DNA from 2 places in the Streptomyces sp. NPDC037290 genome. Region 2 is predicted to be linked to the other one. Evidence: riboswitches for the same ligand, from Rfam matches in the RefSeq annotation. Region 2 holds a riboswitch; the other holds the start of a gene.
What was found. A riboswitch is a leader RNA that binds a small molecule or an ion and turns the genes downstream of it on or off. The one in region 2 is predicted to bind cobalamin.
Positions count from the first base shown of each region.

Region 1 (7,435 bases), on a different contig from region 2:
GGTGATCGTGCCGTGGTTCTGCAGGAGGCAGCCGGAGCGGCCGGCCAGGGCGCGGAGCATGTTCCGGGCCAGCTCGTCGGTGCCGTACGTTGCGTAGGGGGCGACGCGGACGGGGCCGCCGAGGGCTGCGGCCATGTAGTGGACCAGCGGCAGCTCGGGCACGAGCGTGGAGACCGCCGTTGCGTGCACGGCGTGGGTGTGGACGACCGCGCGGGCGTCGGTGGTGCGGTAGACGGCGAGGTGCATGGGCAGCTCGCTGGTCGGCGCCAGTGTGCCCAGCACCTGGCGTCCGGTGAGGTCGACGCCGGTGATGTCGTCCGGGGTGAGCCGGTCGTAGGGCACGCCCGAGGGGGTGACCAGCACCAGGTCGCCGGCGCGCGCCGAGACGTTCCCCGAGGTGCCGACCACCAGCCCGTCGGCTACGGTCCGCCGCGCCGTCGCGACCAGTTCCGCCCAGATCCGTTCCTGTTCCGCGTCCCGCCGCTGTTCAGCCATGCCGCGATCCTGCCAGCCGCACCCGCGGGCAGGGGGCGGGCGGTGGCTTCCGGCCGGAAGTGCGCACACCCATCCGGGTGGAAATGATCGGGAATCACCCCGTGTGGGCGCCGATTCGGTGATCGCCGAGCCTTCAATGGTCTGCCTTGTCCGCCGGACGAGACCTCGTCCGCCGACCCGGGGAGACACATGGCCCGTGAACGCACTCGCCTCCGTCGCCGCGCCGGTGTCCTCGTGGCGGCCACGGTGGCGCTCGCCCTCGCGGGCACCGCGCCCGCCGCGGCGGGGCCTCCGCCGCCGGCCGCCCCGGGCAAGCCCCGCGGACACGACGTCTCGTCCCATCAGAAGCGCGTGAACTGGCCGGCCGCCCGGTCCAAGGGCGCGCGGTTCGTCTACGTCAAGGCGACCGAGTCCACCACCTACCGCAACCCCTACTTCTCCCAGCAGTACGACGGGGCGCGCAGGGCGGGCCTGATCCGGGGCGCGTACCACTTCGCCCTGCCGGACAAGTCCTCCGGCGCCCAGCAGGCCGCGTTCTTCGTGCGGCACGGCGGCGACTGGCGGGCGGACGGCTGGACCCTGCCGCCGGCGCTCGACATCGAGTACAACCCGTACAACAAGAAGCACAAGTGCTACGGGCTGGGCAAGAAGCGGATGGTCCGCTGGATCCGGTCCTTCAGCAACGAGGTCAAGCGGAAGACCGGCCGCCGCCCCGTGATCTACACGACGGCCCAGTGGTGGAAGCTGTGCACCGGCAACAGCCACGCGTTCTCCAGCAACCCCCTGTGGATCGCCCGCCACGGCACCTCGCGTCCGGGGAAGCTGCCCGGTGGATGGCAGTACTGGACGATCTGGCAGTACGGCAGCAAGGGCCGGCTGCCGGGTGACCAGAATCTCTTCAACGGCCCCAAGAGCCGGCTGCGGACCCTCGCGCGGGGCCGGTAGCCAAGGGACGCCTGGGTCGCGGGAGCGAAACGGAACGGCACCCACTCCCTCCGGACACCGCCACGCCCGCCTCAGTTCATCTTCCGTTCACCCAGGTTGCCTACGTTCATCCAGCCAATGACCTCGAACGATTGCCTGGGTAAATGGAAAGCTTCTCGCTGATCCTCGCGATTGTGGTGGTAACCGCACTCGCGTTTGATTTCACGAACGGTTTCCACGACACCGCCAACGCGATGGCCACCACCATCTCGACAGGCGCCCTGAAGCCCAAGATCGCGGTGGTCATGTCCGCCGCTCTCAATCTGGTGGGCGCCTTCCTCTCCGTGGAGGTCGCGAACACGATCTCCAAGGGTCTCGTCGACGAGACCGGCATCCGTCCCGAGGTCATCTTCGCCGCCCTGGTCGGCGCGATCCTCTGGAACCTCGTGACCTGGCTGATGGGCCTGCCCTCCAGCTCCTCGCACGCCCTGATGGGCGGCCTGGTCGGCGCCACCGTCGCCTCCGCCGGCTTCGGTGCCGTGCACGGCGACGTGCTGGTCACCAAGGTGCTGCTTCCGGCGGTGGCCGCTCCGGTCGTGGCGGGCCTCGCGTCGATGCTCGCCACCCGTTTCTCCTACGGCATCGGCGGCAAGGCCGAGGGCGAGGCCACCCGCAAGGGCTACCGCGCCGGCCAGATCGCCTCGGCCGGACTGGTCTCCCTCGCCCACGGCACCAACGACGCCCAGAAGACGATGGGCATCATCACCCTCGCGCTGATCGCGGGCGGTGCCATCGCCCCGGGGTCCAACCCTCCCACCTGGGTCATCCTCTCCGCCGGCCTGGCCATCGCGCTCGGCACCTACATCGGCGGCTGGCGCATCATCCGCACCATGGGCACGGGCCTGACCGAGCTGGAGCCGCGCCAGGGCTTCGCCGCCCAGACCAGCGCCGCGACCGCCATCCTGGCCTCCTCCCACCTCGGCTTCTCCCTCTCCACCACGCACGTCGTCTCCGGCTCCGTGATGGGCGCGGGCCTCGGCCGCAAGGGCGGCGTCGTCCGCTGGTCCACCGCGACCCGCATGGCCGTCGCCTGGGTGCTCACGCTGCCGGCCGCCGCGCTGGTCGGCGCGGGCGCCGAGTCCGTCACCGACCTCGGTGACTGGGGCACCGCCGCCGTCGCCGTCTTCCTCGTCGCCGCGAGCGCCGCGATCTGGAAGATCTCCCGCCGCGAGGTCGTCGACCACACCAACGTCGTCACCGACACCGAGGAGCCGGCCGGCGTGGTGACCACCGCCATCGCCGCGGTGACCCCGCCCCCGGCGGGCACGATCGTCGAGGACCTGACGGCGACGATCGCCTCCCCGGCCGCAGCCGAGCCCGCGACTCCGGCCGCGCCGCCGGCCACCGTCTGACCCGGTCACCCCGGTTACTGAAGGAAGCATCCCCATGAAGATCGACTGGGCGGCCCTCGGCTCCGTCTTCGGCGTCAGCCTCGCCTTCACGGTGGGCCTGGTGGCCCTGTTCACCCTCGGCATCAACGGTCTGGCCCGGCGCGAGAAGGCCGCGGCCCAGGGCGGCTCCGCCGGCCTCGCCGTCACGGGCGCCTACGTCTGCTTCGCCGCGTGCGCGGCGGCGGTGGGGTACGGCATCTACCTGATCGTCGCCAAGGCCTGACCAAGCGCCAGGAACCAGGCGGTACCAAGGCTCCCCTCCGTCCGTTGCGGAAGGGAGCCTTCGCCGTACCCAGGGGCCACGGGCGCCACGGTGTGGGGATCGGCACACTCTCCCCGCGCAGGTCAACGGCAAGTTGACGGCCGTTCCGGGCGCGTGGTGGACTGCCCAGGCCATGTACGGCGACAGGAGAGGAAGCCGGTGTGAATCCGGCGCGGTCCCGCCACTGTCACCGGGGAAGAACCCCCGGGAGCCAGGAACTCTCACCGCCGACTCTCGTCGAACCAGGGCGCGGATACCCTGAGTGAGGACACGGATCGCCATGCTCGGCTGCCGAAGGACAAGGACCCGCACCAGGCCCGCTCCTGTACCCACGGCCGGCTGAGCCCATGGGTGCCGATCGCACTTACGCGTACGGCGCCGCCGCCGGCCTTCTCGGTGACCTCCTCCTCGGCGATCCGCGCCGCGGGCATCCGGTCGCCGTGTTCGGGCGAGCGGCCGCTGCCGTGGACCGCGCGTTGTGGCACGACCACCGTGGCTGGGGCGCCCTGCACACCGTCGTGTGCGCCGGAGGCGCCGTCGCACTCGGCACGGCGGCCGCACGCGCCGTACGCCGCTCCCCCACCGCCTCCCTCGCGCTGACCGCCGCCGCCACCTGGTCGGTCGTCGGCGGTACGTCACTCGCCCGCGAGGCCCGCGCCGTCGGACGCGCCCTCGAACGCGGGGACGTCGCGGCGGCACGGGCGCGGCTGCCGCACCTGTGCGGCCGGGACCCGCAGGCGCTGGACGCCGACGGGATCGCCCGGGCCGTGGTCGAGTCGGTCGCCGAGAACACCTCCGACGCCGTCGTGGGCGCCCTGGTGTGGGGGGCGGTGGCCGGGGTGCCGGGGCTGCTGGGCTTCCGGGCCGTCAACACCCTGGACGCGATGGTCGGTCACAAGTCCCCCCGCTACCGGCGCTACGGCTGGGCCTCCGCCCGGCTGGACGACCTCGCCGGCTGGCCGGGGGCCCGGCTGACCGCCGTACTCGCCGCCGCGGCCGGGGCCGACCCCCGAGGCGCCCTGCGCGCCTGGAAGGCCGACGCCCGCAGGCACCCGAGCCCCAACGCCGGGCCCGTCGAGGCGTCGTTCGCGGGGGCGCTGGGGGTGCGGCTGGGCGGCACGCTGTCGTACGGCGGCCGGGTCGAGCACCGCCCCGTGCTCAACGGCAGGGCCGGACGCGCCGTCCAGGTCACCGACATCGACCGGGCCGTACGGCTCTCCCGCCGCGTCGGCCTGCTCGCGCTCGGCGTCACCCTCGCCGCGCGCCGACTCGTGAAGGGACGTGGCAAGTGAGCGGGGGTCTCCTCGTCGCCGGCACCACCTCCGACGCCGGAAAGAGCGTCGTGACGGCCGGGATCTGCCGGTGGCTGGTGCGCCAGGGTGTGAAGGTCGCGCCGTTCAAGGCGCAGAACATGTCGCTCAACTCCTTCGTGACCCGTGAGGGCGCGGAGATCGGGCGGGCGCAGGCCATGCAGGCCCAGGCGTGCCGGATCGAGCCGACGGCGCTGATGAACCCGGTGCTGCTCAAGCCGGGCGGCGAACAGAGCAGCCAGGTGGTGCTGCTGGGCAGGCCGGTGGGCGAGCTGAGCGCGCGCGGCTACCACGGGGGGCGCCAGCAGAAGCTCCTGGGCACGGTGCTGGACTGTCTGGCCGAGTTGCGGGGCACGTATGACGCGGTGATCTGTGAGGGTGCGGGCAGCCCGGCCGAGATCAATCTGCGCCGGACCGACATCGTGAACATGGGGATCGCACGGAACGCGCGGCTGCCCGTGCTGGTGGTGGGGGACATCGACCGCGGGGGCGTCTTCGCGTCCTTCTTCGGGACCCTCGCCCTGCTCTCGCCCGAGGACCAGGAACTGGTCGCCGGGTTCCTGGTGAACAAGTTCCGGGGGGATGTCAGCCTGCTGGAGCCCGGGCTGGACATGCTCCAGGGCCTGACCGGGCGGCGGACGTACGGCGTGCTGCCGTTCCGGCACGGGCTGGGCATCGACGAGGAGGACGGACTGCGGGTGTCGCTGCGCGGCACGGTCCGCGAGTCCGCCGTGACCCCGCCCCTGGGTGCGGACGTGCTGCGCGTCGCCGTGTGCGCGATCCCGCTGATGTCCAACTTCACGGACGTGGACGCGCTGGCCGCCGAACCGGGGGTCGTGGTGCGGTTCGTGGACCGCCCGGAGGAGCTGGCCGACGCGGACCTGGTCGTCGTCCCGGGCACGCGCGGGACCGTACGGGCCCTTCAGTGGCTGCGCGAGCGCGGGCTGGCCGACGCGCTGGTAGGGCGGGCCGCCGAAGGACGCCCCGTCCTCGGCATCTGCGGCGGCTTCCAGATCCTCGGCGGGCACATCGAGGACGAGGTCGAGTCGCGGGCCGGCGCGGTCGACGGGCTCGGTGTGCTGCCCGTGCGGGTGCGGTTCGCCCGTGAGAAGACCCTGACCCGGCCGGTCGGGGAAGCCCTCGGCGAGCCGGTCGAGGGGTACGAGATCCACCACGGCGTGGCCACGATCGAGGGCGGGGAGGCCTTCCTCGACGGCTGCCGGGTCGGCCGGACGTGGGGCACGCACTGGCACGGTTCGCTGGAGTCGGACGGCTTCCGGCGGGCCTTTCTGCGCGAGGTGGCCGCCGCCGCGGGCCGCCGCTTCGTGCCGGCGCCGGACACCTCCTTCGCCGCGCTGCGCGAGGAGCAGCTCGACCGGCTCGGCGACCTGATCGAACAGCACGCGGACACGGACGCGCTGTGGCGGCTCATCGAGTCGGGCGCGCCGCAAGGACTGCCTTTCATTCCACCGGGAGCGCCCGCATGAGCACAGTGTTGTTGTTGTCGACCGCCGACACGGATCTGCTGGCGGCCCGGGCCTCCGGCGCGGACTACCGGATCGGCAACCCGACCCGGGTGGACGTCGGGCAGGAGCTGCCGGAGCTGCTCGACGGCGCGGACCTGGCCGTCGTACGGCTGCTGGGCGGCAAGCGGGCCTGGGAGGAGGGGCTGGCCGCGCTGAGGGCGGCCGGGATCCCGACCGTGCTGCTGGGCGGCGAGGCCGTCCCCGACGCAGAGCTGATGGCCGAGTCGTCGGTGCCGGCCGGTGTGGTGGCGGAGGCGCTGAAGTACCTGGTCGAGGGCGGTCCCGCGAACCTGCTGGAGCTGTCCCGGTTCCTGTCGGACACCGTGCTGCTGACCGGCGAGGGCTTCGAGGAGCCGCGGAAGATGCCGGAGTACGGCGTCCACGGCTCGTACGAGGTCCGGGGCGGCCGGCCGACGGTGGGCGTGCTCTTCTACCGGGCGCACGAACTGAGCGGCAACACCGCCTTCGTGGACACCCTGTGCGCGGCGATCGAGGCGAAGGGCGCGAACGCCCTGCCCGTGTACTGCGGTTCGCTGCGCGGCGCGGACGCCGGGCTGTACGAGCTGCTGGCGAAGGCCGACGCGCTGGTCGCCACGGTGCTCGCGGCCGGCGGCACGCACGCCTCACAGGCCTCGGCGGGCGGCGACGAGGAGGCCTGGGACATCGGCGCGCTCGCGGATCTGGACATCCCGGTGCTGCAGGGGCTCTGCCTCACCTCCTCGCGGGCCGCGTGGGAGGAGTCGAATGCCGCCCTGTCCCCCATGGACGCGGCGATGCAGGTCGCGATCCCGGAGTTCGACGGCCGGCTGATCACCGTGCCGTTCTCGTTCAAGGAGCAGGGACCGGACGGGGTCCCGGTGTACCTCGCCGACCCGGAACGGGCCGCGCGGGTGGCCGGGATCGCCCTGCGCCACGCCCGGTTGAAGCACAGGCCGAACGCCGAGAAGAAGGTCGCGCTGGTCTTCACGGCGTACCCGACCAAGCACTCCCGGGTCGGCAACGCCGTCGGTCTGGACACGCCCGCCTCGGCGGTGCGGGTGCTGGACGCGCTCCGCGACGCCGGGTACGCGCTCACCGACTACCCCGCCGGTGGCGACGAGCTGATCCACCGGCTGATCGAGGCCGGCGGCCACGACGTGGAGTGGCTCACGGAGGAGCAGCTGGCGGCGGCGCCCGCGCGCGTGCCGCTGGCCGACTACCGGGCCTGGTTCGAGAAGCTGGACCCGGAGCTGCGGGACGCGATGACCGAGGCGTGGGGCGAGCCGCCGGGCGGTCTGTACGTCGACGGCGAGGACATCGTGCTCGCCTCCCTGCAGTTCGGGAACGTCGTCGTGATGATCCAGCCGCCGCGCGGCTTCGGCGAGAACCCGATCGCGATCTACCACGATCCCGACATGCCGCCCTCGCACCACTACATGGCGGCCTACCGGTGGCTGGAGAACTCGTTCGGCGCGGACGCGATCGTGC
Region 1 covers NZ_JBVJVZ010000001.1:1,203,880-1,211,314, reverse strand. The annotation lists gene ACZ7HQ_RS05565 (class II aldolase/adducin family protein) at 1-495, opposite strand, end outside; gene ACZ7HQ_RS05560 (lysozyme) at 685-1,440, shown strand; gene ACZ7HQ_RS05555 (inorganic phosphate transporter) at 1,584-2,831, shown strand; gene ACZ7HQ_RS05550 (hypothetical protein) at 2,866-3,093, shown strand; cobalamin riboswitch at 3,233-3,373, shown strand; gene ACZ7HQ_RS05545 (cobalamin biosynthesis protein) at 3,480-4,424, shown strand; gene ACZ7HQ_RS05540 (cobyric acid synthase) at 4,421-5,929, shown strand; gene cobN (cobaltochelatase subunit CobN) at 5,926-7,435, shown strand, end outside.
Region 1: another riboswitch for cobalamin. It lies ahead of ACZ7HQ_RS05545 (cobalamin biosynthesis protein); the one in region 2 lies ahead of nicT (Nickel transporter NicT).

Region 2 (7,435 bases):
CGGTGAGCCGAACGTCGGCAAGGCGATCAGCTTCGAGGAGGCCCACTCCCACGAGCATGAGATGGAGGTCGTCTCCCGCTCCCTGCAGTCCACCGCCGGCCTCGCCACCGGTGTCCTCGTCTACGGGGTCGCCTTCGGCGGCGTCGCCGCGCTGGCGTTCTGCTTCGCCCTCGGCCGCGTGGGCCGGTTCGGTCCGCGCGCCACGGCACTGCTGCTGTCGGGCTGTGCCCTGCTCGCCGTGTACGTCGTGCCGTTCCTGAAGTACCCGGCCAACCCGCCGTCGATCGGCAACCCCGACACGATCGGCAAGCGGACCACCCTGTACTTCCTGATGATGCTGCTCAGCGTCCTGCTGGCGATCGCCGCCACCCTCCTGGGCAAGCGCCTGGCTCCCCGGCTGGGCACCTGGTGGGCGACGGTCGTCGCGGTGACCGCCTTCGCCGTCGCCATCGGCCTGGCCTACCAGTTCCTGCCCGCCGTCAACGAGGTGCCCAAGGACTTCCCGGCCACCCTGCTGTGGCGGTTCCGGCTCTCGGCCCTGGCGATCCAGACCGTTCTGTGGGGAGGGTTCGGCCTGCTCTTCGGCGAACTGGCCGAGCGGCTGCTGAACCCCGAGCCGGCGACGTCCGCGAACGGACGAGCGGTTCCGGCCGCCCACTGACTCCTTCCGGACCACAGCCGTACGGCACAGGGCCCTTGGAACCATCCAGGGGCCCTCGGCGCGCGGGAGACGCCCATCTCGGCCGCCATGTGGGCGATCGGGCGGTGCCGGCCGCTGCACGAGTCGCGGTCGTCCCAGCGGGGGACAGCGGAGCATTGCGGTGCATCACCCGCGTGCCCAGCGCCAGGGATCGACAATCGCATGGGCAGCCCGGACTCCAGCAGCGTGCGGATGGCGACCAGACGTCAACAACCCCATGTCCCGCAACACCTAGCCGGCGTCCGGCGCGGTGAGCGGGCGGCCCAGTCGCAGATTCCAGCGCCCGGCCCGGCCGCTGAGCTCGGTCACCGTCAGCGGCGGCACATCGAGGCGCCAGAACAGCGTGTCGGACATCCCCAGCGCCCCGACGACCGCGGCCCGCACCACCTCCGGCTCCACCACGGCGACCGTACGGCCCGCCACGGCCTGAGCCTCGGCCAGCCACCGCGCGATCCTCCCGCACAGGTCCCGCACGGACTCACCCCCGTGCGGCGCGCAGCCGGGATCGGTGAGCCAGCGGCCCAGCGCCTCCGGCTCGGCGGCACCCACCTCCTCCAGGGTCCGGCCGCGCCAGCGTCCCACGCCCAGTTCCGCCAGCTCCGGCACCGGCACACCGTCGAGCCCCAGCGCCGCGGCTGTCTCCCGGCAGCGCGTGCCGGGGGACGTCACCACACGCACCGCGGCGGGCAGCGCCCCGGCCGCCGCCCGGGCCCGGGCCGCGCCGACGTCGTCGATCGAGCCGCCGTCACCGAACCGGGCCTGCCGCAACGACGCACTCATGGCGGGAGAGACGAGAAGGACTCGGCTGGTCACGCGGTGGCTCCTGACGCTGTTGTCATGTGCTGCGGGAATCGGAGTGTACGGATCCCGATGGTCACGGCCATGACGGGCCGGCGGACGCCGACGGGACGGTGCGTGGCCACATCCGGCACGCAGTGTCCACACTGGATGGGCGGGGCCGTGGGAGGTTTCCCACAGCCGCGTCGTGGCCGGCCGAGGCCGTGTCGGCGGGAGGTGTGCATGTCCGTGCAGGTCCCGGAGCGGATGCCGGGCGCGTCACGCCTGGTGGCGTGGTTGCGCGACCGCGATCCGGAGCTGGCGGCGACGCGGCGGGCCGGGCGGACCGCGATCGTCATGCCGGCCCTGTTCGCGCTGTGCGGTCAGGTGTTCCACTCTCCGACCATGGCGAGTTTCGCCGCGTTCGGGTCCTTCTCGATGCTGCTGCTCGTCGACTTCAGCGGGCCGATGGTGGAGCGGCTGCGGGCGCAGACCGGGCTCGCGGTGGCCTGGGCGGTGCTGATCTGCGTGGGGACACTGGTGGCGCCCGTCACCTGGCTCGCCGTCGTCACGACGCTCCTGGTGGGCTTCGCCGTCCTTTTCTCCGGCGTCGTCAGCTCGCTTCTGGCGGGCAGCACCACCGCGCTCCTGCTGGCGTTCGTCCTGCCGGTCACCACACCGGTGCCGCTGTCCCTGCTGCCCGACCGCCTCGCGGGCGCCGGGCTGGCGGCAGCGGCGGCCTTGCCCGCCGTCTGCCTGCTGTGGCCGCGGCCCGTCGCCGATCCGCTCGGCGCGCCCGCGGCCCGGGTCTGCCGTACGGCCGCCGCAGACCTGCGCACGGACGCCTCCGGTCTGGGCGGGCAGGGGCCGGTGGCCGACGCCGCGCAGCGCCGGGCGGCAGCCGACCGGACCGCCGACGCCAGTGCGGAACTGCGGCGCGCCTTCGACACCACCCCGTACCGCCCCACCGGCCTGTCCACGACGTCGCGCGCCGTGGTCCGCCTGGTCGACGAGCTGACCTGGCTGAGCACCATCCTGGCGGACCGACCCCCCTACACCGACGAGCCCCCGGCCTGCGATCCGGCCGCGCGCACGGTGCGCCTCGTCGCCGCCGACGTCCTCGATCACGCCGCGGACCTGCTGATGTCCCTGCGGGGGGACGCCGGCCCGCTGCGGACCTCCATGGAGGAGCTGCGGCGGACCATGCAGGGGATGGAGAAGACGTCCACCGGGCGCCTGCCCGCCGATCACCCGGGCGGTGACGGTCCCGCGGAGGCCGTCGGGTTCATCGCCACACTCGACCTGTCCTTCCGCGCCCAGGAGCTCGGGTACGCCGTCCTGCAGATCGCCGGCAACATCGAACTGGCCGCCACGGCATGGCAACGCCCCTGGCTCGACCGGCTCCTCGGCCGTGAACCGGGTGCACGGACCGCACCGCTGGCCCTGGCCCGCGAACGGGCCGCGGCGCACCTGGGACTGCGCTCGGTGTGGCTGCACAACAGCCTGCGCGGCGCCGTGGGACTCGCCATCGCGGTGCTCCTCGCCGACCTGACCGGGGTACAGCACTCGTTCTGGGTGCTGCTCGGCACCCTGTCCGTACTGCGCTCGAACGCGCTCAACACCGGCCAGAACGCCCTGCGCGCGGTGCTCGGCACCATCGTGGGCTCCTTCATCGGCGCCGGTCTGCTGCACCTCATCGGGCACCACGGCACCGCCCTGTGGTTCCTGCTTCCCGCCGCCGTCCTGGTGGCCGGGATCGCCCCGGCGGCCATCTCCTTCACCGCGGGGCAGGCCGCCTTCACCGTCACCCTCGTGGTGCTCTTCAACGTCGGCCAGAACCCCGACTGGCACATCGTCCTCTTCCGCGTGCAGGACATCGCGCTGGGCTGCGCGGTCAGCATCGTCGTCGCGCTGTTCTTCTGGCCCCGCGGCGCCGCGGCCGCCGTCCACAAGGCCCTCGCCACGGCGTACACGGACAGTGCCCGCTACCTCGTCGACGCCGTGCACTACGCCCTCGGCCCCGCAGACCCGGAGGATCCCGGCGGCGAACCGGTGCGGCAGAGCCACGAGGCAGCGGCCTCCGCCCGGCGCCTCGACGACGCCTTCCGCACCTACCTGGCCGAACGCGGCGCCAAGCCCTTGTCCCTGGCCGACATGACCGCACTCGTCACCGGCGTGGCCGCGCTGCGCCTGGCCGCCGACGCCGTCGTCTCCCTGTGGCAGGGAGCCGCTCCGACGCAGGCGAACCACCCCCGCACCGACGCCCACCGTGCCATCGCCGGCGCTGCCGCATGCGTCATGGAGTGGTACTGCGGCTTCGCGGCGAGCCTCGGTCACAAGGCCCCCATCCCCGATCCCGTTCCCCTCCGTCCCCAGACCGCATCGCAGCTCGCGGAGTCCGTCCGTACCGACCTCGTCGACGGCCGGGGCCAGGCCACGGCCACCGCCGTCCGCCTCATCTGGACCGGCGACCACGTCGACGCCGCCCGCCGCCTCCAGCCGAGCCTCGCCGCGGCGGCGCAGGGGAACGCCGTCCACTGACACACAGGTCGCGCTGCCCGTCCTGCTCGCGATCCCGTTCCAGTGGGCGCGCGCCGAGGGGGCCCGGACCGCGGTCCGGCACCGTCCCCCGACCGGGTACGTCCCTGGTGGGAGACGGAACAGAACGACGTGGCCGCCAGGATCCGCCGCCGGCGGGGGACGACTGACACGGCCCAGGCGGTACGGCGTGCCGTCAGCCGGTGTCCGCGGTGCGGGCGTTCCAGCGCTCCTCGACCTTGGCCAGGCGCCAGTAGGCGATCGCCACGGCCCAGACGACCACGAACAGGCCGGCGATGACGTAGCCGACGTTGTCCAGGTCCAGGCCCGCGATCCAGCCGGAGACGTCATCGCTCAGACCCAGCTTGTCGTGCAGCACCCCGATCAGCTCGATGGTGCCGACGAAGAAGGCCACCGCGATGGACAGGCCGGTGATGGTGAGGTTGTAGAACACCTTCCGCACCGGGTTGGAGAACGCCCACTGGTAGGCGAAGTTCATGAACGTGCCGTCGAGGGTGTCGAACAGGCTCATGCCCGCCGCGAAGAGGAGGGGCAGGCACAGGACCGCGTACCAGGGCAGGCCGGCGGCGGCGCCGTTGCCGGCCAGGGCGAGGAGCAGGACCTCGGTGGTGGTGTCGAAGCCGATACCGAAGAGGAAGCCGAGCGGGAACATCTGGCCGGGGCGGCGGATGGACTTGGTGAGACGGCCCAGGATGCGGTTCATGAAGCCGCGCGAGTCGAGGTGGGCTTCCAGCTCGGCCTCGTTGTAGCGTCCGGCGCGCATCGCCTTGAACACGCGGGCGATGCCGACCAATGCGACGAGGTTGAGGGCGGCGATGAGGTAGAGGAAGCCGCCGGAGACGGTGGTGCCCACGGTGCCCAGGACCTGGTGCGTGCTGGAGCCGTCGTTCATCAGGGTGCCGGCGAGCTTCGCGCCGCCGGCGACCAGCGCGGCCATGACGACCACCACGCTGGAGTGCCCGAGCGCGAACCAGAAGCCCACCGACACCGGCCGCTTGCCGTCGGCCATCAGCTTCCGGGTGGTGTTGTCGATCGCGGCGATGTGGTCGGCGTCGAAAGCGTGCCGCATGCCGAGGGTGTAGGCCGTGATGCCCAGCCCGACCCCGAACGCCTTGGTCCCGACCTCGTAGTGGTGCGGGACCACGAGCAGGAAGAGGATCCCGAAGGCGACCACGTGCAGAGCGACGATCACGGCCAGGAGGCCGGCGGTTCGGACGGTGTCCTCGCGTCGCCAGCGGAAGGAGGCGGCGCCGGTTTCGGGCACGCCTTGGGACACGGTCATACGGTCACGCTCCAGCACCTCGTGGATCAGCTTCGTGCTGCCGTGGCCGGTCTCCTGGCTGACGGGTCATCGCGCCCGCCCCTGCCTTCCCGGCCGTGAGGCCAGTGGCATCGCATGGGGCGGGAACTCCCCGATCACAGTGGCGAGGGCCGCTCCGGACTGAGCCCCTGAGGGACTGTCACCGGTCTTCCCGAACACCACGGCCCGCCCACCCTAGAAGGCAGAAGGTCGAGGCTGCAAGGCTGCACAACTGATTAGGTGTGGAGGCTCACGTCGGCGACTGCGATGATGAGCGCATGCATCTCGTCCCCGCGGAACGTGCCGGGCAGCGGACCATCGACGGCCACCGGGTCTGCGACGCCATCGCCGCCGTCGGTGACCCCGGGCGTGTACGCGCCTTGGCCGACCGTTTCGCCCTGCTCTCCGATCCCGGGCGGCTGTCCCTGCTGCTGGCCCTCCACGAGGCGGGCCCGATCGCCGTCTCCGACCTGGCCGTCGCCACCGGGATGCGGGACACCGCCGTGTCCCAGGCCCTGCGGCTGCTGCGGACGGCGGGCGTCGTGGAAGGCGAGAAGGACGGCCGCGTCGTGCGCTACCGACTCGTCGACGGCCCGGTCTCCGCGCTGCTCGAACACTGCGCGTCGACCGGCCGGTTTCCGTGAACGTCCGTCCACCACCACCTCCACCTCGCCGTCGCGGACCGTGACCCGGCCGGGTGCTGCGGCGAACGGCTGTGCCGGCAGAGGGCGAAATACACCCGCGGCAGCCGGAGTTGGCTGCACGGTTTACGGGCCGGCAGCTTCAACGGCGCCGCCGAAAGCTGCCGCACCGCACCGCACCGCCCGCTCGGTCAGCCTGACCGAACCGGGGTTGTCAGTCCGCAGGCGGGGTGAGGACGGTGCGGTCGAACGGTCCGCCGTGTGCGGCGGCGTACTCGACGGCGTCGTTGACGGCATCGAGGGGGAAGGTTCGCATCCGTTCCGGACCGAGATCGAGCGCACCGGACGCGATGAGTCGGATCATGCCGGTGTTCGCCGAGCGTGGGTACATCCACTGGCCGCGCACGGTGACCGAGTTGCGCATGATCCACGGATAGGGGAGTCCGAGGTCGGCACCGCCGAGCATGCCGACGCCGCCCATCAGGACGACGCGGCCGTACTCGCGAACGGTCATGGCCGCCGCGCGCACGGCCGAGGTGGGCGCGGCGGGCGGGAGCAGGTCGAGCACCATGTCGATCCGTCCCTCGGCGGCGGCGGACATGGCCGCGCGGTCGGTGTCCTCGTCTCCGGTCAGTTCGACCGGGCGCACGCGCGGGCCGAACCGGTCGGCGAGGAGGCCGAGCGCCCCGCGGTTGCGGCCCGGCGTGATCACCCGGGCCGCCCCCATGGCGAGCGCCACGGCGACCGCGGCGCTGCCGAGGTTGCCGGTGGCTCCGCTGACGAGCAGTGTTTCGCCGGCCTCGAGGCCGCCCGCCAGCAGCCCTCCGTAGGGGATGGCGTACACGCCGAGCGAGGACCAGCGCGCCGGGTCGTCCTCCGCTTCCCGGGGCAGTGGGTAGACGTTCTCCGTCGGCAGCCGCATGAGTTCCGCGAACGCCCCGTCGTGCAGGTGCCGGGCGAGCCTTGCGCCGCCGTCGCCGCGGGAGCTCCAGCCCTGCAGCGTGATGTCGGGGGTCAGCGCGTCGTCACGGGAGCGGACGGTGCAGTCGCACCACACCAGGTCGCCGACGCGCAGCCGGGTGGCGTCCGGACCGATGCTGACGATCCGTGCGACGCCGCCGGTGCCGGGGACCACAGGGGGCTCGAGCGGGTAGTTCCGCCGGCCGCCGAAGACCTCCCCGGCGTACGGGGCGACGCCGGCCGCCAGGACCGCGACCAGCACCTCGCCACCGCCTGCCACGGGATCGGGCATCTCCAGCACGGTGAGCGGTGCACCGAACTCCGTCAGGACTGCTGCTCGCATCTGCGACCTCCTTGATCGTCCTGTTTTGAGGCTAGGAGCGCGGAGGGCATGCGCCAAGCGACGATCTCGCATCTGTGGTATGCGTGGTGCGCATGGACTTCTCCAGTACCGCTCTGCGGGTCCTGCGGCAGGTGGCCGAGTCGGGCAGCTTCACC
Region 2 covers NZ_JBVJVZ010000011.1:55,861-63,295, reverse strand. The annotation lists gene ACZ7HQ_RS31405 (CbtA family protein) at 1-661, shown strand, start outside; gene ACZ7HQ_RS31400 (histidine phosphatase family protein) at 932-1,513, opposite strand; gene ACZ7HQ_RS31395 (FUSC family protein) at 1,721-4,018, shown strand; gene nicT (Nickel transporter NicT) at 4,212-5,318, opposite strand; cobalamin riboswitch at 5,346-5,535, opposite strand; gene ACZ7HQ_RS31385 (ArsR/SmtB family transcription factor) at 5,615-5,980, shown strand; gene ACZ7HQ_RS31380 (alcohol dehydrogenase catalytic domain-containing protein) at 6,192-7,280, opposite strand; gene ACZ7HQ_RS31375 (LysR family transcriptional regulator) at 7,373-7,435, shown strand, end outside.